Regions from separate parts of the Streptomyces sp. NPDC051064 genome, predicted to be linked through region 2. Evidence: predicted binding sites of a transcription regulator. Region 2 holds the regulator's gene; the other holds the start of a gene.
What was found. The regulator HspR, encoded in region 2, represses chaperone genes until heat shock. The targets are predictions, from matches to a motif close to TTGAGNNNNNNNNNCTCAA.
Positions count from the first base shown of each region.

Region 1: a site for HspR is predicted at 9,146-9,164, ahead of lon (endopeptidase La). Genes of this name have one in related genera too.

Region 1 is NZ_JBITFK010000002.1:836,237-847,390, reverse strand. It holds gene ACIBCU_RS10795 (nitrate- and nitrite sensing domain-containing protein) at 1-2,893, opposite strand, end outside; gene ACIBCU_RS10790 (protein phosphatase 2C domain-containing protein) at 3,265-4,050, shown strand; gene ACIBCU_RS10785 (MarR family winged helix-turn-helix transcriptional regulator) at 4,084-4,530, opposite strand; gene ACIBCU_RS10780 (lysozyme) at 4,818-5,663, shown strand; gene ACIBCU_RS10775 (polysaccharide deacetylase family protein) at 5,846-6,598, shown strand; gene lon (endopeptidase La) at 6,694-9,123, opposite strand; gene ACIBCU_RS10765 (nucleotidyltransferase domain-containing protein) at 9,253-10,080, shown strand; gene ACIBCU_RS10760 (spermidine synthase) at 10,176-10,859, shown strand; gene ACIBCU_RS10755 (response regulator transcription factor) at 11,092-11,154, shown strand, end outside.
Region 2 is NZ_JBITFK010000004.1:210,181-221,334, reverse strand. It holds gene dcd (dCTP deaminase) at 1-65, shown strand, start outside; gene ACIBCU_RS15930 (phosphoribosyltransferase) at 72-572, shown strand; gene ACIBCU_RS15925 (Yip1 family protein) at 643-1,575, opposite strand; gene ACIBCU_RS15920 (heterodisulfide reductase-related iron-sulfur binding cluster) at 1,777-4,044, opposite strand; gene ACIBCU_RS15915 (sugar transferase) at 4,137-4,880, opposite strand; gene dnaK (molecular chaperone DnaK) at 5,175-7,031, shown strand; gene grpE (nucleotide exchange factor GrpE) at 7,028-7,678, shown strand; gene dnaJ (molecular chaperone DnaJ) at 7,772-8,956, shown strand; gene ACIBCU_RS15895 (heat shock protein transcriptional repressor HspR) at 8,958-9,404, shown strand; gene ACIBCU_RS15890 (helix-turn-helix transcriptional regulator) at 9,434-10,456, opposite strand; gene ACIBCU_RS15885 (helix-turn-helix transcriptional regulator) at 10,644-11,154, opposite strand, start outside.

The DNA of each region.
Region 1 (11,154 bases), on a different contig from region 2:
TGCTTGCCTCCTCGACTGTGTCCCCCGTCTCATCGATTCGACCGTCGGTACGGTCGTGGTCGGTCTGTGGACCGGTGTCCGCGATCTCCGTCTCGACATCGCGGCGGCCGTCCTTCGCGCCCTGGTGGAACCCGCCGAGCCGGCGGCGCAGGGCCTCCTTGTCCAGGGTGCCCTTACGTTCGGTGGCCGGGGCCGTCGGCGGCGCCGCGATCTTCGGGGTGCGCTTGGGAAGCCCCTTGTCCGTGAGGCGTTCGGGCAGCGGCGCCGGGTCGGGCACCTCCTCGCCCAGTCCGGTCAGCGGCTGCCGGGGGCCGGGGAGGGCGTCGGCGGCGGGCTCGGCGGCCTGGGCTGCGGGCGCGGGGGCACGAGCGGGGCTCGTGTCGGCGGCGCGCTCGTGGCGGTCGGGGCCGATGGCGTACGGGCTCGGCGCGTCCTGCTGCGCGGGCAGCCGGACCTGCATCGTGGTCTCGGACTCGGACTCGGCCTCCTCGCCGGCGCCGGGTCCGGCCGCGGGACCGGCCTCCGGCACGGGCGCGAACGCGGGCTCCGCCACGGGCTCGGCCGCGGCGGGCGCGGTCGGCTCCGGTGCGGTCGGCTCCGGTGCCGTGGGCTGCGGTGCCGTGGGCTGCGGGGCCGCCATCTGCAGGGTCCGCTCGGCGGCCGCGATCAGCGGGTCGTCGGCGGGCTGGGGCGAACGGGGCGGCAGCGCGTTGGAGTTGGCCTCGGCGACCGATCCCGGGAGGTTCAGCGTGGGCGCGTCCCCGGGCAGCGGTACGGGCGGCGGGGAAGCCGCGGGCGGCGCCTTGGGCAGCAGCGCCTGCGGAAGGACGACGACCGCGGTCACCCCGCTCGCCTTCTGTTCGCGCAGCTGCACCCGCACGCCGTGGCGGGCCGCCAGCAGCGAGGTCACCTGAAGACCGAGCCCGGCCCCGTCCGCGGCCTGTTCGCCCGCTTCGAAGGACGCGGGATCGGCCAGCCTGGCATTGAGTTCGCTCATCCGGACCGCCGACATGCCGATGCCCTCGTCCTGCACGGAGAGCATCACCTCTCCGGTCTCCAGCAGCCAGCCGGAGAGCTCGACATGGGAGTCCGGCGGGGAGAACGAGGTCGCGTTCTCCAGGAGTTCGGCGACGAGGTGGCTCAGGTCGTCGGCGGCGAAGCCCGCGATCTGGGCGTGCGGCGGCAGGGACTGGATGGTGACCCGTTCGTACCGCTCGATCTCGCTGACCGCGGCGCGCAGCACGTCGACGAGCGGGATCGGGCCCGTGTGCCCCTGGTTGTGGTCGGTTCCCGCGAGGACCAGCATGTTCTCGCTGTGGCGCCGCATGACGGTGGCCATGTGGTCCAGCTTGAAGAGCGTCGCGAGGCGCTCCGGGTCCTGCTCGCGCTCCTCCATGCCCTCGATGACGCCGAGCTGGCGCTCGACGAGACCGAGCGTGCGCAGCGACAGGTTGACGAAGGTGTGGTGGACGGTGTTCCGCAGCCGTTCGAGCTGCCCGCCGAGCTCCGCGACCTTGACCTGGAGTTCGGCCCGCTGGAGCGTGAGGGCCTCGCGGCCGGCGATGAGTTCGCCCCGCTCCGTCTGCAGGCCCTCCAGCCGGCCGGTGACGTCGTGGTGCAGTCCGTACAGCTTGCCGTGGAGTGCGTTGATGGACCGTACGACCTGGGCGAACTCGTCGTTGCGCCCGGTGTAGCGGACCGGTTCGGCGGTCTCGGGCTCGGCGGCGATACGCCCGGCTCCGATCCGCAGGACGGCGAGCGGCTGTGTGAGGGTGCGGGCGACGGCGGTGGAGACTCCGATGGCGATCAGGAGGCAGCCGCCGAGCAGGGCGAGGCGGAGTTCCAGCGCCGTGACGTCGTCGTCGCGCAGCCCTTCCAGGCGCTTGACCTGCGCGGTGCCCAGGGCGGACTCGACTCCGCGCATGCGGTCGATCCGGGCGGAGAGCGCAGCCCCGACCTTCTCGGGGTCGGCTTCCCGGTCGGAGTCGGACAGCTCGGGCCGGTCGGTGAACCGGGTGAGGTACTTCTCCGCGCCGGTGACCTCGGGTCCGGTCACCGTGGAGGCGAGCCGGTCCCGGGCCGCCGGGCCGGCCGCCTGGTCGAAATCGGCGAGGGAGGCGAGCTCGCGCACCCGTGCCTGCTGGGCGGCGGCGCTCAGCTCGTCGCGGTTGCGGTCGTCCTCGCTGTCGCCCTCGGCCTGGGTCTGCACGGGCAGACCGGTGAAGGGGTCGACCTGCTGCTGCTGCGGCTTGGTGCCGGGCACGGCGAGCGCGGCCAGGAGCAGTCCCCTGGTGGCGGAGGCCTGCTCCACGGCGCCGCCGAGGGCGAGCGGGGCCCGGGTGGCGTCGGCGGCACGCGGCGGGGTCTTCTCGGCGAGCTCGTCGGCGAGGCCGTGGAGCTTGGCGATGACCTCGGAGTACGCCTGGTATGCCTCCATCGCCGAGCCCTTGCCGGTGAGGGCGGCCCTGCGGAGCGAGGGGACGGCGGCGAGGTCCCGGCGCAGCGACGCCGGGGCGGCCTCCCGGATCTCGTCCACCTGCTGGTCGACGCGGGCCCCGGTGCTCGTGGCGCCGGAGGCGCTGTCCTCGTCCTCACGGCCGCCCGCGATGTGGGCGGTGACCTCGTCGCGTTCGTCCGCCAGGGAGTGCGCGAGGGTGATCGCCTGCTGGTTCAGCTCGGCGAGTGTGACCAGCCGCTGGGACTCGTTGAGATCGGAGGATGCGCCGAGGGCCGCAGGGGCGCCCGCCGCGATGACGGTGATCCCTACGACGGCGACGCCGGCGACGAGCCGGCTGCGTACCCGCACGGTCCGCCTGGAGGCACCCGCTGCCGGAGGCATCGCCCCGGACTCCTCGCGCGCGTTGTCCTTGCTCCGAGGCCGCTTCTTCTGCACCGGTGCTCGCAATCTTGACTCGTCCGCCCTTGAAGCAGAGGTGACGCACGGTCACGTGAATGGGCGCCCCGCCCTGGTGTGCGCCGTACGGCATCCGACCATTCCAGCGCTTTTGGGAGGGGGCCGTGCATCAACCGCTCCGCCACTCGAACGAGTGAACATCACTCCGGAGTTGGCGAACAAGTCTCCCCACAGGCACCGCAGGCCATGCATGGGCCGCCGGGTGGAACTTCGGGCCAGGCTTTGGCAGTATGCCCGCCCGCATATGCGCGGAGCCGCTGGATTCCGTGAATGAGTGCCATCTGACCTGCTGGTACGGTCCAACCGCGGGGCTGCGGAGGGTCCGTGAAGACATCGTGCAGACTGACGGGATGCGCATCGAACTCGCCACCGAGCCCGGCAGCCCCGAACGCCCCAACGAGGACTGGGCATCGGCCGCCGTGCCCGCGGCAGGCCAGGGCGGCACCCTCGTTCTGCTCGACGGCGTGACGCCTCCCTCGGGCAGCGACGGCTGCGTGCACTCGGTTCCGTGGTTCACCGCGCGGCTCGGAGGGGCCCTGGCCGAACTGTCCGCTTCGCGGCGGGATCTGACGCTGTCCGAGGTCCTCTCGATGTCCATCCGGCGCACCGCCGACACGCACCGTTCCCTCTGTGACCTTTCTCACCCGCGCACACCTCAGGCAACGGTGGTCCTGGCACGTTGGGACGACGAGCGGGTCGAGCACCTGGTGCTCTCCGACTCGGCGCTGCTCGTGGAGGCGCCCGACGGCACGGTCCGGCCGCTGCTCGACGACAGGATCGACCGGCTGCCGCCTGGTTCGCTCGCCTCGGAGGAGATCGCGGACGCGCGCGTGCGGAACAAGGAGGGCGGTTTCTTCACGGCTGCCGCGGACCCCTCGGTGTCGTCACGCGCGGTGACGGGTGAGACCCCGCGGACCCAGGTCCGGGCACTGGCGGCACTGACCGACGGGGCGAGCCGCTGGACGGAGAAGTTCCGGGAGGGCGACTGGACGGCCACCCTGGGGGTGCTCCGCAAGGCGGGGCCGCAGGGGCTGATCGACCGGGTCAGGGAGCTGGAGCGGGCCGACACCGACCGGGTGCGTCTGCGCCGCGGCAAGACGCATGACGACGCGACAGCGGTTCTCGTGGAGCTGTGACGGCCGCTACCGGGCACTCCGCGGCCCGGCCGCTCAGTCCTCGGCGCGCTCGTTGAAGTGGTGCAGCAGCCGTGCCAGCTCCGCGACCTCGGCCCGGTCCCAGTCGGCGAGCTTGAGGGCGTAACGGCCCCGGCGCGCGTCACGGACGCTGCGGAAGCGCGCGAGGCCCTCCTCGGTGAGGTGGACGAGCGAGGCACGGCCGTCCGCCGGGTCGGTCTCCCGCGCGACCAGGCCGAGCCCCTCCAGGGCGCGCAGCTGACGGCTCACGGTCGCCTTGCCCAGGCCGAAGTAGGCGGCGAGATCGGTGGCACGCTGCCGCCCGGCGGACTCCAGGCGTACGAGAAGTCCGTAGGCCGCGGCTTCCAGATCCGGATGGACCTCGCGGGCCATCTCCCCCGAATTGGCCCGCGCCCGGCGCAGAAAGACAGCCAACTCCCGCTCCAGAGCGAGGAATTCATGGTCCACACCACTCCCGGCCATCGCACCGGGTTCACCGTCGCTTCCACTCCCGTGCACGTCAGCACCCCTCATACGCTTTCCCGCCGATGAAAGTTTCTTTCACCTCCGGCCATCGCCGCAGTTGGGCCAGTATTTCGCAGGCGTAGACCTCCGGCAGCGGCCAGGCCCCCTTCCGGAGGGCGGGTCTACGTGCGTAGCTTCATGGGTGCCATGCGTGGCATGTCCACACCATGGTGCACGCACCGCAGGAGCGTCCCGCACCCGCCCCTGGACCATGAGCTCCCCCACCGAGCCCTCGGAGGCACGCAATGCCCGTGCTCAGATCCGGATCCGCAGCTTCAGCCCGCCGCCCCCGCCTCTTCGCGGCGGGCACACTCCTCGCCGCCCTCGCCCTCCTGGTCACGCTGCCCGGCACGGCGTCCGCGGCCGACACCGCGACCGTCCCCGAACGGGGTACGGCCAGGATGGGCCAGGGCGTCATAGCCCACGACGGCCAGGGTGGCGGCGCCCCCACGGGGACGAACGCCGTCCAGACCGAAGGTGTGGACGTCAGCAGCCACCAGGGCAACGTCGCCTGGTCGACCCTGTGGAACAGCGGCGTGAAGTGGGCCTACGTCAAGGCCACCGAGGGGACGTACTACAAGAACACGTACTTCACGCAGCAGTACACCGGCTCCTACAACGTCGGCATGATCCGGGGCACTTACCACTTCGCCACTCCGGACACGACCAGCGGCGCGGCCCAGGCGAACTACTTCGTGGACAACGGCGGCGGCTGGTCCAAGGACGGCAGGACCCTGCCCGGCGTGCTGGACATCGAGTGGAATCCGTACGGCGCGCAGTGCTACGGCAAGACCCAGGCCGGCATGGTCGCCTGGATCCGCGACTTCGTGAACACCTACAAGGCGCGGACCGGACGGGACGCGGTGATCTACACCGCCACCAGCTGGTGGAAGGACTGCACGGGCAACAACGCGGGCTTCGGCGCCACCAACCCGCTCTGGGTGGCCCGCTACAACACCACGGTGGGCGAACTTCCGGCCGGGTGGAGCTACTACACGATGTGGCAGTACACGTCGTCGGGCCCGACGGTCGGCGACCACAACCACTTCAACGGCGCGCTCGACCGCGTGGTGGCGCTCGCGAACGGCTGACCCGGCACGGCGCAGGACCCGGGCCCCGGTGACGAAGCTCCAGGTCACCGGGGCTCAGTGCTGTCCCGCACCCCACTATCCACTATGCGTATACACACTATGTATAGTCCTGGCGTGCCGCACCACCGGCGTGCGGCCGAGCCATGGGGAAGTGACGCGCTGTGTCTGTTGTGCCCGGAAAGATGACTCCGTGGGGTACGGGGTTGGCTGCCGCTCTTGTGACGGTGCTCACGCTGACGCTCAGCGGCTGCTCGATGGAGACGACGGCTCCCGGGTCGGCGCGCGCCGACGCCGCCTCCGACGCCAAGGGCTCCTTCGGGCAGGCGGACTGCCGCAAGGCCAAGTGCATCGCCCTGACGTTCGACGCCGGGCCCGGGGAGGACACCCCGCGTCTCCTGGACATCCTCAAGGAGAAGAAGGTGCCGGCCACGTTCTTCCTGCTGGGCAAGAACCACGTGCTCGAACACCCCGACACCGTGCGGCGCATCGAGGCCGAGGGCCACGAGGTCGCCAACCACACCTGGTCGCACGAGATCCTGACCGACAAGAAGCCCGACGAGATACGCGCCGAACTGGAGAAGACCCAGGACGCGATAGCGGAGATCACGGGCAGGAAGCCGCGGCTGATGCGCCCGCCGCAGGGCCGCACCGACGACACGGTCTCCGAGATCAGCAAGGAGCTGGGGCTCTCCCAGATCCTCTGGAGCACGACGGCCAAGGACTACTCGACGACCGACTCCGCGCTGATCAGGAAGCGGACCCTCGACCAGGCGGGCAGGGACGGGATCATCCTGCTGCACGACATCTACAAGGGCACGGTGCCCGCGGTGCCGGGCATCATCGACGCACTGCACAAGGAGGGCTACACCTTTGTGACGGTCCCCCAGCTGATGGCCCCCGCGGAGCCCGTGCCCGGCACGGTCTATCGCCCCTGAACCTCCGGGCACGCGGAACGGCCCGCCTTCCGGGGGGAAGGCGGGCCGTCCGTACCGGCCGTCGGCGTGATGCCACGCCCGTCACAGCATGACGCCTACGCGGCAGCCGGGATCCTCTCCCGCACCCTGGCCGAGGCCGGGGCGAGCGCGATCTCCAGCACCTGGCGGACGTCGGTGACCGGGTGGACGTCCAGCTTCTCCAGCACCTCGGCCGGGACGTCGTCCAGGTCGGCCTCGTTGCGCTGGGGGATCACCACGGTGGTGATGCCCGCGCGGTGTGCCGCCAGCAGCTTCTGTTTGAGGCCGCCGATCGGCAGCACCCGGCCGGTCAGGGACACCTCACCGGTCATCGCCACATCCGTACGGACGAGCCGTCCGGAGAGCAGCGAGGCCAGCGCCGTCGTCAGGGTGATACCGGCGCTCGGGCCGTCCTTGGGGACCGCGCCCGCCGGGAAGTGGATGTGCACACCCCGGTCCTTGAGGTCGGCGACCGGCAGCTCCAGCTCCGCGCCGTGCGACCGCAGGAAGCTGAGGGCGATCTGCGCGGACTCCTTCATCACGTCGCCGAGCTGACCGGTCAGGGTCAGTCCGGACGCCCCGGTCTCCGGGTCGGCCAGCGACGCCTCGACGAACAGCACATCGCCGCCCGCTCCGGTCACTGCGAGCCCGGTGGCCACACCCGGCACCGCCGTGCGGCGCTCGGCGGGGTCCTGGGCGGACTCGGGTACGTGGTGCGGCCGGCCGATCAGACCTCGCAGGTCCTCCTCGGCCACCGTGAACGGGAGCTCCCGCTCGCCCAGTTCGTGCTGGGCCGCGACCTTGCGCAGCAGCCGCGCGACGGCCCGCTCCAGATTGCGCACCCCGGCCTCCCGGGTGTACTCGCCGGCCAGCTTGCGCAGCGCGGACTCGTCGAGCCCGACCTCGTCCTTCTCCAGGCCGGCCCGCTCCAGCTGGCGCGGGAGCAGGTGGTCCCGTGCGATGACGACCTTCTCGTCCTCGGTGTACCCGTCCAGCGTGACCAGCTCCATGCGGTCGAGCAGGGCCTCCGGAATGGCGTCGAGGACGTTGGCCGTGGCCAGGAACACGACGTCGCTGAGGTCGAGTTCGACCTCCAGGTAGTGGTCGCGGAAGGTGTGGTTCTGCGCCGGGTCGAGCACTTCGAGCAGGGCGGCCGCCGGGTCGCCCCGGAAGTCCGAACCGACCTTGTCGATCTCGTCGAGCAGGACGACCGGGTTCATCGAGCCGGCCTCCTTGATCGCCCGCACGATGCGGCCGGGAAGCGCGCCGACGTACGTACGCCGGTGGCCCCGGATCTCGGCCTCGTCGCGGACACCGCCGAGCGCGACCCGGACGAACTTGCGGCCCATGGCGTGCGCGACGCTCTCGCCGAGCGACGTCTTTCCGACGCCGGGCGGGCCGACCAGAGCCAGCACGGCACCGCCGCGCCGGCCGCCGACCACACCCAGTCCGCGTCCGGCACGCCGCTTGCGTACCGCGAGGTACTCGGTGATGCGTTCCTTCACGTCCTGGAGTCCTGCGTGCTCGGCGTCCAGGATCTCCTGGGCACCCTTGATGTCGTAGGCGTCCTCGGTCCGCTCGGTCCAGGGGAGTTCGAGGACGGTGTCCAGCCAGGTCCGGATCCAGGAGCCCTCGGGGCTCTGGTCGGAGGCGCGCTCCAGCTTCTCGACCTCCTTGAGCGCGGCCTCGCGGACGTGCTCGGGCAGGTCGGCGGTCTCGACACGGGCCCGGTAGTCGTCGGACTCGTCCTCCGGGTCGCCGTTGAGCTCGGAGAGCTCCTTGCGTACGGCGTCGAGCTGGCGCCGCAGCAGGAATTCGCGCTGCTGCTTGTCGACGCCCTCCTGGACGTCCTTCGCGATGGACTCCGCGACATCCTGCTCGGCGAGGTGCTCGCCGAGCCACTGGATGGCCAGCTTCAGACGGGCGACCGCGTCCACGGTCTCCAGCAGCTGGACCTTCTGAGCGGTGGTCAGGAAGGGCGAGTACCCGGAGTTGTCGGCGAGCGCGGAGATGTCCTCGATCTGCTGGACCCGGTCGACGACCTGCCAGGCGCCACGCTTCTTCAGCCAGCTGGTGGCGAGCGCCTTGTACTCCTTGGCGAGCTCGGCGGCGGAACCGGGCAAGGGGTCGGGCACGGATACCTCGATCCTGGCGCCCTCCACCCACAGCGCGCTCCCGGGGCCACTGGTCCCGGCTCCGATCCGCACACGGTCACGCGCCCTGATGAGGGCGCCCGGGTCACCGTCCGAGAGCCGGCCGACCTGCTCGACCGTGCCCAGGACGCCGGTCCCGGTGTAATTCCCGTCGATGCGCGGCACGAGCAGCACCTCGGGCTTGCCGCCTCCGGGCCGCGCGACCGCCTGCGCGGCCTCCACCGCGGCGCGCACCTCCGCGTCCGACAGGTCGAGCGGCACCACCATTCCGGGCAGCACGACCTCGTCGTCGAGAGGCAGCACGGGCAGGTCGATCGGCGTGAACGCCTTCGACGCATTCGACTCAGCAGTCATGATCTCCCCTTCGGCAGGCAAGTTGAGCTATGTGGGCTCAATGCTTGTGAGCCTGCGAATGTTCCCGGGGCACTGTTCGCTCTCAGCGATCACCGTCACCCCTCGTCCCTCACCTGCGAGGATCCGGGCATGCACGGAGAGGACAAGGGGCTCGCGACGGACGGGACGATCCGTCGCGAGGGGTCCGTCGACCTCGTGGCCGCACCGTTCGCCCCGGTGGTCGAGGCGGTCCGCGTACGCGTCCCCGACGCCTTCGGCCCCTCCCGGCTGCACAGCGCCTACCTCTACGGCAGCATCCCGAGGGGCACGGCCATTCCCGGGGTGTCCGACCTGGATCTCCAGGTGGTCCTGCACGACGAGCCCACCGACGCGGACCGGGCGGCGGCCGAGGAGACCGCCGCCGCCCTGGACGCCGACTTCGCCGTGATCGAGGGGGGCGGCCTGCTCCTCTCGCCCGTCCGCTCCGTGCTCAGCGAAGCGGAGCGCCATGACGTCGGCTTCTTCGTCGCCTGCCTCTGCACTCCGCTGCTGGGCGAGGATCTGGCCTCGTTCCTGCCGCGCTACCGGCCGACCTCGCTGCTCGCCCGTGAGACCAACGGCGACCTGGCGCTCGTGCTCCCCCGGTGGCGCGCCCGGGCCGCCGAAGCCGCCACCGACGAGGCGCGCCTCAGGCTGAGCCGGCGCGTCGCCCGGCATCTCGTCCGGTCCGCGTTCACGCTGGTCATGCCGGTCTGGGGCGGCTGGACGAGCGACCTGCGGCGGTCCGCCGGGCTGTTCGCGCGCTTCCGCCCGGACGCCCCGGAACGCGCCGCGCAGGTCCACGCGGCCGCCGTCACGGCACGCACCCCCTCGCCCGATCCGGCCGTACTGGCGATGCTCATCGAGGATCTGGGCCCCTGGCTGGCCACCGAGTACACCGCGGCCCACGGGACGAAAGCACCGGGGCCACGGGGGTGAGGCCGGGCGAATCCGCTGGTCCAGGGGGCCCGCGACGAGGAAAGATGGACGCCCGGAGAACCAACCGCCGCCGACCGGAGACCGGAGACCGCACCATGCACGCCCCAGACACCCACCGCCCCGTCGTCCTCGACCGGCGCGAAGGGCCGTTCGGCGAGGTCGTCCTGCGCGAGCACGGCGACAACTTCGAGATCATCGCCAACGGATGCTTCCTGATGGACACCTCCGACGGGCGTTCCGAGCGGCTGCTGATCGACGCGGCGCTCGCCGCACTGCCCGCCGCCCGGCCGGGCCCCTCGGTGCTGATCGGCGGACTCGGGGTCGGCTTCTCGCTGGTGCGGGCCTCCGCCGAGCCGCGCTGGGGCCGGATCGCGGTCGTCGAGCGGGAGCAGGCCATCGTGGACTGGCACCTCGACGGACCGCTCGGCCTGATCTCCGGGGCGGCGCTCTCCGATCCGCGCACCGAGATCCTCCGCACGGACCTCTTGGCCCATCTCCGTACGACCACGGAGCGTTACGACGCACTGTGCCTGGACATCGACAACGGCCCCGACTGGACCGTCACCCAGGACAACGGAAACCTCTATTCACCCGCCGGTCTCGCGGCCTGCCGCGCACGTCTGACGCCCGGTGGAGTCCTCGCCGTCTGGTCCGCGCAGCCCTCCGCCGAGTTCGGCGAAGCGCTGCGGAATGCCGGATTCCGCGCGGTAAGGACCGAAGAAGTAGCCGTTGCCCGAGGTGTGCCGGACGTGGTCCATCTCGCACTCAGGGACGGCTGAACCCCCACCCGGTATTCACAACCCCGCCGCCCCATGGATAGGGCGGCACAAGTCGGCCGGTCTGCCTCCTTCCCGTGGGTAACACCTTCACGACGGACAACACCCTGCGTAGCCGAGAGGCGCCCTGTGCCTTTACGCTGCTGACCGGCACAAGGGATCACCGACGAAATCCACAAGCGATAACCGTGCCTCCGGGGGAATGGCCTCCGCGAGAACGGGCAGGGGCGGGGCGATGGAACAGACACACACCACCCACAACGGCGTCGCGGCCACCCCCGGGGCTCAGCGCCGGGTG
Region 2 (11,154 bases):
ACCAGGGCCAGCGAGGGCCGACCGCCTCGCGTTCTTTCATGAACTTCCATCGGACTCAGGTGTGATACGGCATGGCTGGTGAAGTGCGGGAGAATCTGACGTACGAGGTCTTCGGACACGCCGTACGTGAGCTGGCCCAGGCGGTGGCCGACGACGGCTACGAGCCCGATGTCGTGCTGAGCATCGCGCGGGGCGGGGTCTTCGTCGCGGGTGGTCTGGCGTATGCCCTGGACTGCAAGAACATTCATCTGGTGAACGTCGAGTTCTACACCGGGGTCGGGACCACCCTGGAAATGCCGGTGATGCTGGCGCCCGTGCCGAATGCCATCGACTTCACGCAGAAGAAGGTGCTCATCGCCGACGACGTCGCCGACACCGGAAAGACGCTGAAGCTGGTCCGCGACTTCTGCATCGATCATGTGGCCGAGGTGCGCAGCGCCGTCATCTACGAGAAGCCGCATTCGCTCGTGAAATGCGAGTACGTGTGGAAGAAGACCGATCAGTGGATCAACTTCCCGTGGAGCGTCGAGAAGCCCGTCGTGCGTCGTGAGGGCCAGGTCCTCGACTCCTAGGACCTCCGCCACAGGACAGACACGGGAAGGGCCCCGGTGCATCGCACCGGGGCCCTTCCCGCGCGTCGGATCAGATCGTTCCGAGCTTGATGATCGAGAGCAGCGCGATCAGCTGGATCGCGGAGGCGCCCAGCGCCTTCGGCCACGGCAGGTCGTGCGACTTGCTCACCATCGAGGTGAACAGCGCTCCGGCGGCCAGCCAGGTGATCCACCCGAGGATCTGGACCAGGGAGTTCTCGCCGCCGAGGAACAGGGCGAAGACCAGGCGCGGTGCGTCCGTGATCGACATGATGAGCATCGAGAGGCCCACGGTCGGCTGCCAGGAGCCCGTGCCGCCCAGCTGGCGGGCCAGGGTGTGCGTGACCGCGCCGAGGACCAGTCCGCCGATGACGAAGCCGACGCCCGTGAAGATCACGTACGGGGCGGCCGTGGAGACCTCCGCATGGATCGCCTCGTCGCGGGCCTGGTCGAAGCCGAAGAGCGCGAGCAGGCCGTAGATGAACGTGACGACGATCGCGGTGCCCCAGACGGGGTAGTCGCGCATCTGCCAGAAGGTCGGTCCCGGCCGCATCACGATGCCGCTCAGCAGCTGCTTCCAGTGGAGCCTGGGCCCCGAGGGGTGCGCGGGGGCCTGGCCGGCCTGGTAGGTGTTGCCGTCGCCGTACGGGTCCTCGTTGATGCTGAACGCCTGGGTGTGCCCCGGGGCGTTGGCATACGGGTCCTGCTGCGAGGGCTGCTGGTGCGGGTCGCCGAAGTACTCCGGCTCGCCGTGCCCGCCTGCGTGCCCGTGCCCGTGCCCACCCCCGTGTCCGTTGCCGCCGTGCCCGCCGCCGTACGGGGCGCCCTGGGGGCCTCCGTACGGTGCGCCGTTGCCTCCTGCCGGGGGCCACGACTGCCCGCCGTACGGCGGCGGTGATGCCTGCGCGCCGTACGGCTGTTGCTGCTGCGGGTGTTGTTGCGGTGTGCGGTTGTCCCGGCCGCGTCCGATCCTGAATCCAGCCACACATCGAACGTACCTGGTCCGTGTGGGTGCGGTGTGAGGGCCGGGGGAACACGGGGCCCATTGCGGCCTAGCTGTGACATCCCCTAGGGGAACCCCGGGGGGCCCGCGCCACCCGTGGGCGGGCCGGCAGCACCCCTGGAACGCCGGAGCGGCCGGTCCTGCCCCCGAGGCAGGTCCGGCCGCTTCCGTGGAGGGAGACAGCTACTGGACGGGTTCCGGTTCCGGCTGGTCGGCAGTCTCCGCGTCGCCCGCCGGGTCGGCGGGTGTCTTCACCGATTCGAGGAGCAGCTGGGAGACGTCGACGACCTGGATCGACTCCTTGGCCTTGCCGTCGTTCTTCTTGCCGTTGACCGAGTCGGTCAGCATGACGAGGCAGAACGGGCAGGCGGTGGAGACGATGTCCGGGTTGAGGGAGAGGGCTTCGTCGACACGCTCGTTGTTGATGCGCTTGCCGATCCGCTCCTCCATCCACATCCGGGCACCACCGGCGCCGCAGCAGAAGCCGCGCTCCTTGTGGCGGTGCATCTCCTCGTTCCGCAGGCCCGGCACCTTCGCGATGATCTCGCGCGGGGGCGTGTAGATCTTGTTGTGGCGGCCCAGGTAGCAGGGGTCGTGGTACGTGATCAGACCCTCGACCGGCGTCACCGGGATCAGCTTGCCCTCGTCCACCAGGTGCTGGAGCAGCTGCGTGTGGTGGATGACCTCGTACTCGCCGCCGAGCTGCGGGTACTCGTTCGCGATGGTGTTGAAGCAGTGCGGGCAGGTCGCGACGATCTTCTTCGCCGACTTCGCCTTCTTGGTGGAGTCGTCCTCGTCGTCCTCGCCGAACGCCATGTTCAGCATCGCGACGTTCTCCTGGCCGAGCTGCTGGAACAGCGGCTCGTTGCCCAGGCGGCGGGCGGAGTCACCGGTGCACTTCTCGTCGCCGCCCATGATCGCGAACTTGACGCCCGCGATGTGCAGGAGCTCCGCGAAGGCCTTCGTCGTCTTCTTGGCCCGGTCCTCCAGGGCGCCCGCGCAGCCGACCCAGTACAGGTAGTCGATCTCGCTGAGGTCCTCGACGTCCTTGCCGACGATCGGGACCTCGAAGTCGACCTCCTTGGTCCACTCGACGCGCTGCTTCTTGGCGAGCCCCCAGGGGTTGCCCTTCTTCTCCAGGTTCTTGAGCATCGTGCCCGCCTCGGACGGGAACGCGGACTCGATCATCACCTGGTAGCGGCGCATGTCGACGATGTGGTCGATGTGCTCGATGTCGACCGGGCACTGCTCGACGCAGGCACCGCAGGTGGTGCAGGACCACAGCACGTCGGGGTCGATGACGCCGTTCTCCTCGGCGGTGCCGATGAGGGGGCGCTCGGCCTCCGCGAGTGCGGCGGCGGGGACGTCCTTGAGCTGCTCCTCGGAGGCCTTCTCGTTGCCCTCCATGTCCTTGCCGCCGCCGGCCAGCAGATACGGGGCCTTGGCGTGCGCGTGGTCGCGCAGGGACATGATCAGGAGCTTCGGGGAGAGCGGCTTGCCGGTGTTCCAGGCGGGGCACTGCGACTGGCAGCGACCGCACTCGGTGCACGTGGAGAAGTCGAGGATGCCCTTCCAGGAGAACTGCTCGACCTGGGAGACACCGAAGGTGTCGTCCTCGCCCGGGTCCTCCCAGTCGATCTCCTTGCCGCCGCTGGTCATGGGCTGCAGCGCGCCGAGCGCGACCTCGCCGTCGGCGTTCCGCTTGAACCAGATGTTCGGGAAGCCGAGGAAGCGGTGCCAGGCGACACCCATGTTGGTGTTGAGCGAGACCGTGATCATCCAGATCAGGGAGACGCCGATCTTCACCATCGCGGTGAAGTAGATGAGGTTCTGGAGGGTGCCGAGCGCGAGGCCCTTGAAGGCGAGCACGAGCGGGTACGAGACGAAGTACGCGGCCTCGTAGCCCTCGACGTGGTGGATCGCGCCTTCGAGACCGCGCAGGGTCAGGATCGCCAGGCCGATGACGAGGATGACGTACTCGACGAAGTACGCCTGCCAGGCCTTGGAACCGGCGAAGCGGGACTTGCGGCCGGCCCGCGAGGGCAGGTTCAGCAGTCGGATGGCCATCAGCGTCACGATGCCGAGCACGGTCATGATGCCGATGAACTCGATGTACAGCTCGAACGGCAGCCAGCTGCCGACGATCGGCAGCACCCAGTCGGCCTGGAAGAGCTGTCCGTACGCCTGGAGCAGCGTCGGCGGCAGTGTCAGGAAGCCGATCGCGACGAACCAGTGGGCGAAGCCCACGATCCCCCACCGGTTCATCCGGGTGTGGCCGAGGAATTCCTTGACCAGGGTGATCGTGCGCTGCTTGGGGTTGTCGGTGCGGCTGCCTGCCGGCACCGGCTGTCCGAGACGGACGAACCGGTAGATCTGCGCGACGGCTCGGGCGATGAGCGCAACGCCGACGACAGTCAGCACCAGCGACACGATGATCGCGGCGAGTTGCATTTGGGGGCTCCTCGGGCCTGCGAGGGTGGGATCCAGCGCGTACAAGCGATTACTAAGCAGTAACTTAATCAGTCTGTGCTGACACTATCCACTTATTCCGCCCCGCTGTAGCCGGGAAGGCGGTGATCTGTGTCGCTCAGGTGGGCCTTCCCCGGACGTCGCAGTCCGCGGAGCGCCGCACGCAGGGGGATGCGTACGGATTGCGCCAGGATCGCCAGGTCGAGCCCTGTCCCATGATGCTCTGCGTAGTGCGCGTCCAGGAGGGCGGGTTCGTCCCAGGGCATCCCTGAGCGGGCGCGTACCTGGGCCAGCCCGGTCAGGCCGGGCCGGACGCTCTGCCGCCAGTGACCGGCGGCGGGCCCCAGGAGGGCGGCCTCGTCCGGGGTGAGGGGTGCCGGGCCGACCAGGGAGAGCTCTCCCCTTACGACGTGGGGCAGCCGGGACAGCAGGTCGAGCCGGAGCCGTCGGGTGCGCAGCGAGCGCAGCTCGAACGGGTGGCCGCCCAGGCCCACCCGGGTCTCGCGCTCCAGTACGCCTCCCCCGTCGCGGGGTGGCCGGACGGCCAGGGCCAGCGCGGTGAGGGCGAGTGCGGGAGCCGTCAGGAGCAGCAGCGCCGAGCCGAGTGTCAGGTCCAGGGACCGTTTGGCCGTCATGGCCGACAGGGAGCCGGTGATCCGCCTGGCGGCCCTGGACGTCAGGGCCCCGGTGGCGCGCCGGGCCGTCACGGTTGCGACGGCGATCCCGGGGAAGGGGCCGGTGGCGGGCCGGGGCACCCTGGCCGCAGACGGGGCAGGGTGCCGTCTCCTTCGTTCCGCAGTCTGCTTCGCGTTCCGCATGGCACCTGCCCGGAGTCGATGACGGGACGGTATGACCGTCTCGATGCATTTTGTGACAGAACGATCCCACGGTGCGATGGTGGGTGGGGTGTGTGTGGCGTGCCGCGCATCGCGGTGTCGCGGATCGAGGCGACGGCGGCGGGCTTCTTTCACCACCCGAACGCGGAAAATACCTGCTCAGGGCGGGCCCGAGCACATAAGTTGAGTGTAAGTGGCTCAGGTCCTTTGACTCCGGGGTGGCTGTCATGCATCCTTGAGTCAGATCCACTCAAGTAGTCAGTTGGAGGAATTGAAATGGCACGTGCGGTCGGCATCGACCTGGGCACGACTAACTCCGTCGTCAGCGTTCTCGAAGGCGGCGAGCCCACCGTCATCACCAACGCCGAAGGCGCCAGGACCACGCCGTCCGTCGTCGCCTTCGCGAAGAACGGCGAGGTGCTTGTCGGCGAGGTGGCCAAGCGCCAGGCGGTCACCAACGTCGACAGGACGATCCGTTCGGTCAAGCGCCACATGGGCACTGACTGGAAGATCGAGCTCGACGGCAAGAACTTCAACCCGCAGCAGATGAGCGCCTTCATCCTGCAGAAGCTGAAGCGCGACGCCGAGTCGTACCTGGGCGAGAAGGTCACCGACGCGGTGATCACCGTCCCGGCGTACTTCAACGACTCGGAGCGCCAGGCGACCAAGGAGGCCGGCGAGATCGCGGGCCTGAACGTCCTGCGTATCGTCAACGAGCCGACCGCCGCCGCCCTGGCGTACGGGCTCGACAAGGACGACCAGACGATCCTCGTCTTCGACCTCGGTGGCGGCACCTTCGACGTGTCCCTCCTGGAGATCGGCGACGGCGTCGTCGAGGTGAAGGCCACCAACGGTGACAACCACCTCGGCGGTGACGACTGGGACCAGCGGGTCGTCGACTACCTGGTGAAGCAGTTCGCCAACGGGCACGGCGTGGACCTGTCCAAGGACAAGATGGCTCTCCAGCGTCTCCGCGAGGCCGCGGAGAAGGCGAAGATCGAGCTCTCGTCCTCGACCGAGACCACGATCAACCTGCCCTACATCACGGCGTCCGCCGAGGGCCCGCTGCACCTGGACGAGAAGCTCACGCGCTCGCAGTTCCAGCAGCTGACCGCGGACCTCCTGGACCGCTGCAAGAACCCGTTCCACAACGTCATCAAGGACGCGGGCATCCAGCTCTCCGAGATCGACCACGTCGTTCTCGTCGGTGGCTCGACCCGTATGCCGGCCGTCGCCGAGCTCGTCAAGGAGCTCACGGGCGGCCAGGACGCCAACAAGGGTGTGAACCCGGACGAGGTCGTCGCCATCGGCGCCTCGCTCCAGGCCGGTGTCCTCAAGGGCGAGGTCAAGGACGTCCTGCTCCTCGACGTGACCCCGCTGTCCCTCGGCATCGAGACCAAGGGAGGGATCATGACGAAGCTCATCGAGCGCAACACCACGATCCCGACCAAGCGTTCCGAGATCTTCACGACGGCCGAGGACAACCAGCCGTCCGTGCAGATCCAGGTCTACCAGGGCGAGCGCGAGATCGCGGCGTACAACAAGAAGCTCGGGATGTTCGAGCTCACCGGTCTGCCGCCGGCCCCGCGTGGTGTGCCGCAGATCGAGGTCGCTTTCGACATCGACGCCAACGGCATCATGCACGTCGCTGCCAAGGACCTCGGCACCGGAAAGGAGCAGAAGATGACCGTCACCGGTGGCTCCTCGCTGCCGAAGGACGAGGTCAACCGGATGCGCGAAGAGGCCGAGCAGTACGCCGACGAGGACCACCGCCGTCGCGAGGCCGCCGAGTCGCGCAACCAGGGCGAGCAGCTCGTCTACCAGACGGAGAAGTTCCTCAAGGACAACGAGGACAAGGTCCCCGGCGATGTGAAGACGGAGGTGGAGACCGCGCTCACCGAGCTGAAGGAGAAGCTCAAGGGCGAGGACACCGCCGAGATCCGCACCGCCACCGAGAAGGTCGCGGCCGTCTCCCAGAAGCTGGGCCAGGCGATGTACGCCAACACCCAGTCCGAGGGTGCGACGCCGGGTGCCGAGGCGCCGGGCGACGACCAGGCCAAGGCCGCTGACGACGACGTCGTCGACGCCGAGATCGTGGACGACGAGAAGGACACGAAGGGCGGTGCGGCGTGACCGAGGAGACTCCGGGCTTCGACGAGAAGCCTGACGTCCCCTCCGGCGCCGATGCCGACGACGCCGAGCCGAAGGCCGCCACCCCCTCCGAGGAGGAGGCGGCGGCCCCGGCCGGGGACGTACAGCAGACAGTGGCCCTGACGGCCCAGCTGGACCAGGTCCGTACGGCGCTCAACGAGCGCACGGGCGACCTCCAGCGGCTCCAGGCCGAGTACCAGAACTACCGTCGTCGGGTCGAGCGCGACCGGGTCACGGTCAAGGAGGTCGCTGCGGCGGGTCTCCTGACCGACCTCCTGCCCGTGCTCGACGACATCGGCCGGGCGCGGGAGCACGGCGAGCTCGTCGGCGGCTTCAAGGCCGTGGCCGAGTCGGTGGAGACGGTCGTCGCGAAGATCGGCCTCCAGCAGTTCGGCAAGGAGGGCGAGCCCTTCGACCCGACGATCCACGAGGCCCTGATGCACTCGTACGCGCCGGACGTCACCGAGACGACCTGCGTGGCGATCCTGCAGCCTGGGTACCGCATCGGGGAGCGCACCATCCGCCCCGCGCGGGTGGCCGTGGCCGAGCCGCAGCCGGGCGCCACGCCCGCGGCGGCGAAGGAAGAGAAGGCAGACGACGAGGAGAGCGGTGGCACCGAAGAGGTCTGACATTCCGTCCGACCACAGCGGTGAACACCGACGGGGCGTGCGGTCGGCCACAGGGCCGGCCGCACGGCCGATCGTCCGGAAGGAGGGACGTCGATGAGCACGAAGGACTTCGTCGAGAAGGACTACTACAAGGTTCTCGGCGTCCCCAAGGACGCCACCGACGCCGAGGTCAAGAAGGCGTACCGGAAGCTCGCCCGCGAGTACCACCCGGACGCCAACAAGGGTGACGCCAAGGCCGAGGAGCGCTTCAAGGAGATCTCCGAGGCGAACGACATCCTCGGCGACCCCAAGAAGCGCAAGGAGTACGACGAGGCGCGCGCCCTCTTCGGCAACGGAGGCTTCCGGGCGGGTCCCGGCGGTGCGGGCGGCAACTTCAACTTCGACCTGGGCGACCTCTTCGGGGGCGCCCCGGGCGGTGGCCAGGGCGCCGGCGCCGGCGGTTTCGGCGGTGGCGGACTGGGCGATGTCTTCGGCGGACTGTTCAACCGCGGTGGCGCGGGCACCCGCGTCCAGCCGCGCCGTGGCCAGGACATCGAGTCCGAGGTGACGCTCAGCTTCACCGAGGCGGTCGACGGGGCCACGGTCCCGCTGCGGATGTCCAGCCAGGCCCCCTGCAAGGCGTGTTCGGGCACCGGTGACAAGAACGGCACCCCGAGGGTCTGTCCGACCTGTGTCGGCACCGGGCAGGTGTCGCGAGGCACCGGCGGCGGATTCTCGCTCACCGATCCCTGTGTGGACTGCAAGGGCCGCGGCCTCATCGCCCAGGACCCCTGCGAGGTCTGCAAGGGCAGCGGCCGGGCGAAGTCCGCCCGCACCATGCAGGTCAGGATTCCCGCCGGCGTCCTGGACAACCAGCGGATCCGGCTGCGCGGGAAGGGCAGCCCGGGAGAGCGCGGCGGCCCGGCCGGCGACCTGTACGTCGTCGTCCACGTCGACGCCCACCCGGTGTTCGGCCGCAAGGGCGACAACCTCACGGTCACCGTGCCCGTCACCTTCCCGGAGGCGGCGCTCGGCGGCGAGGTGAAGGTGCCCACCCTCGGCGGGCCTCCCGTCACCCTGAAGCTTCCGGCCGGAACGCCCAACGGACGTACGATGCGGGCCCGGGGCAAGGGCGCGGTCCGCAAGGACGGCACCCGGGGCGACCTCCTGGTCACCGTCGAGGTGTCCGTGCCCACGGACCTCGGCGCGGACGCTCAGGACGCGCTGGAGGCCTACCGGAAGTCGACCGCGGGGGAGGACCCGCGGGCGGAGCTGTTCCAGGCTGCGAAGGGAGCTTGAGATGGACGGCCGTCGACGCAATCCGTACCAGCTGACCGACGAATCACCGGTCTACGTGATCTCGATCGCGGCCCAGCTCTCGGGCCTGCACCCGCAGACACTGCGCCAGTACGACCGCCTCGGCCTGGTCTCGCCCGACCGCACGGCCGGGCGCGGCCGGCGCTACTCGGCCCGTGACATCGAACTGCTGCGTACGGTTCAGCAGCTGTCACAGGACGAGGGCATCAACCTCGCGGGCATCAAGCGCATCATCGAGCTGGAGAACCAGGTCGCCGCGCTCCAGCAGCGCGTCGCCGAGCTCTCGGCGGCGGTGGACGGCGCGGCGGTCGCCATGCAGCAGCGTGAGGCCCAGGTACACGCCTCCTACCGGCGTGATCTGGTGCCGTACCAGGATGTGCAGCAGACGAGCGCCCTGGTGGTCTGGCGGCCGAAGAGGCCGAAGAACTGATCCGGCCGGGAAGGGCCCGCCCCTGAGTCTCACGACTCGGAGGCGGGCCCTTCCCGCGTGGCCGTGGCGTCGTCCACGGCACCGGACCGCACGATGCCGGACCGCACGATGAGGACCCCGAGATGGGTCCGGCTGGTGGCGCCCAGGGTCTGCATCAGCCTGGCGATGTGGGAGCGGCAGGTGCGGACGCTGATGCCCAGCTTGCGGGCCACCGCGTCGTCGACGTGGCCCTCGCTGAGGAGCCGGGCGATGCTCTGCTGCACGGCCGTGACCTGGATCCCAGGGGTGGTCGTGGGGAGCTGCCGGGTGAGCGGGACGGCCTGGGCCCAGAGGACCTCGTAGACCTGGACGAGGTAGCGGACGAGGGCGGGGTGCCGGATCTCCAGCGCCACGTCGTGCTCGGGGCCGGCCGGTATGTAGGCGATGCTGCGGTCGAAGATGATGAGCCGTTCGACGCTCTGCTCCACGGTACGGATCTGGAGGCAGTCGGGCGGTACCTGTGCCACGTACTCCTTGACCCGTGAGTTGTAGCGCGCCGGATGCTGGTAGATGTGCCGCAGGCGGGCTCCTCCCGCGATGGCCGCACGGGCGTTGTCCAGGCCCTGCCGCATGTTGTGCTCCAGCCGATTGCCCCCGGGCTGCGCCGTGAGTACCTCTTCTCGCGCACGGAGGGAGGCTTCCTGGAGAGCGGACACGATCAGCGGTCTCCCCTCGAGCACGGTGATCGCCAGATTGGGGTCCTCGTCCGCGACGGAGGCCAGCGGGGTGAGCGCCCGGCTCAGCGCGGTGCTCAGCTGTATCCGCTCGTCGATCTCGCGGGCGATGGGCTGCAGCAGGTGGGCCAGCGCGGCGGACGGCGGGACGGGGCGCAGCCAGGCGTCGTCGCCCGTGTCGGGGTGTACGAGGGCCATGTCGATCAGGCACGGCGCCGGTGCCAGGGCTGCGCGGGAGACGCCGCCCGCGCGGAGCGCCTCCTCGTACAGCTGGATCGCCGGGGCGCACAGCTCTCTGGGGCCGTGCGAATGTGCCGGGTTTGTCTCAGCAGACTCCATTTGATGACCCCTCACTTCGTGCAGTGCAGAAAGATGACGGTGGCGGAAGCGGCGCCGGCGGGGGAGTGTGGGCAGGCCGGGCCAGGGGGGAACTCGCCCGGCTCGACACGGGCGTGGCTGTGCTCTCTCCTCGGGCGCGGACAGGTCCTCCGGGTTCCGGGGCGGGGGTGGCGTGGGCCTCGCAGGCTCAGGAGTCCTGGTCCAGGATTCCCGAACGTGCGATCAGGTAGCCGAGTTGGGCGCGGCTGGTGCTTCCCAGGGTGGCCGACAGCTTGGCGACGTGGGCACGGCAGGTGCGGACGTTCATGCCGAGACGGCGGGCGATGGAGTCGTCCACGTGGCCTTCGACAAGGAGTTGCGCGATGGAGCGCTGGACCCCGCTGATCCCCTCGGGGGTCGGCTCGTACTTGATCTCCTCCAGAAGCGGTGCGGCCCTGGTCCAGAGCTGCTCGAAGACCTTGGCCAGGTACTCGACCAGGCCGGGGTGCCGTAGCTCCAGGGCGACCATGCGGTCGTCCTGGGCGGGAATGAAGGCGACGGTGCGGTCGAAGACGATCAGACGTTCGATGAGCTCTTCGAGGGTGCGGATCTCCACGTGGTCGCCGGCCATGCGTTCGGCGTAGGCCAGCGTGCTCTGGCTGTGGCGCGCGGTGTGCTGGTACAGGGTGCGGATCCTGATGCCGCGGTCCACGACGGAC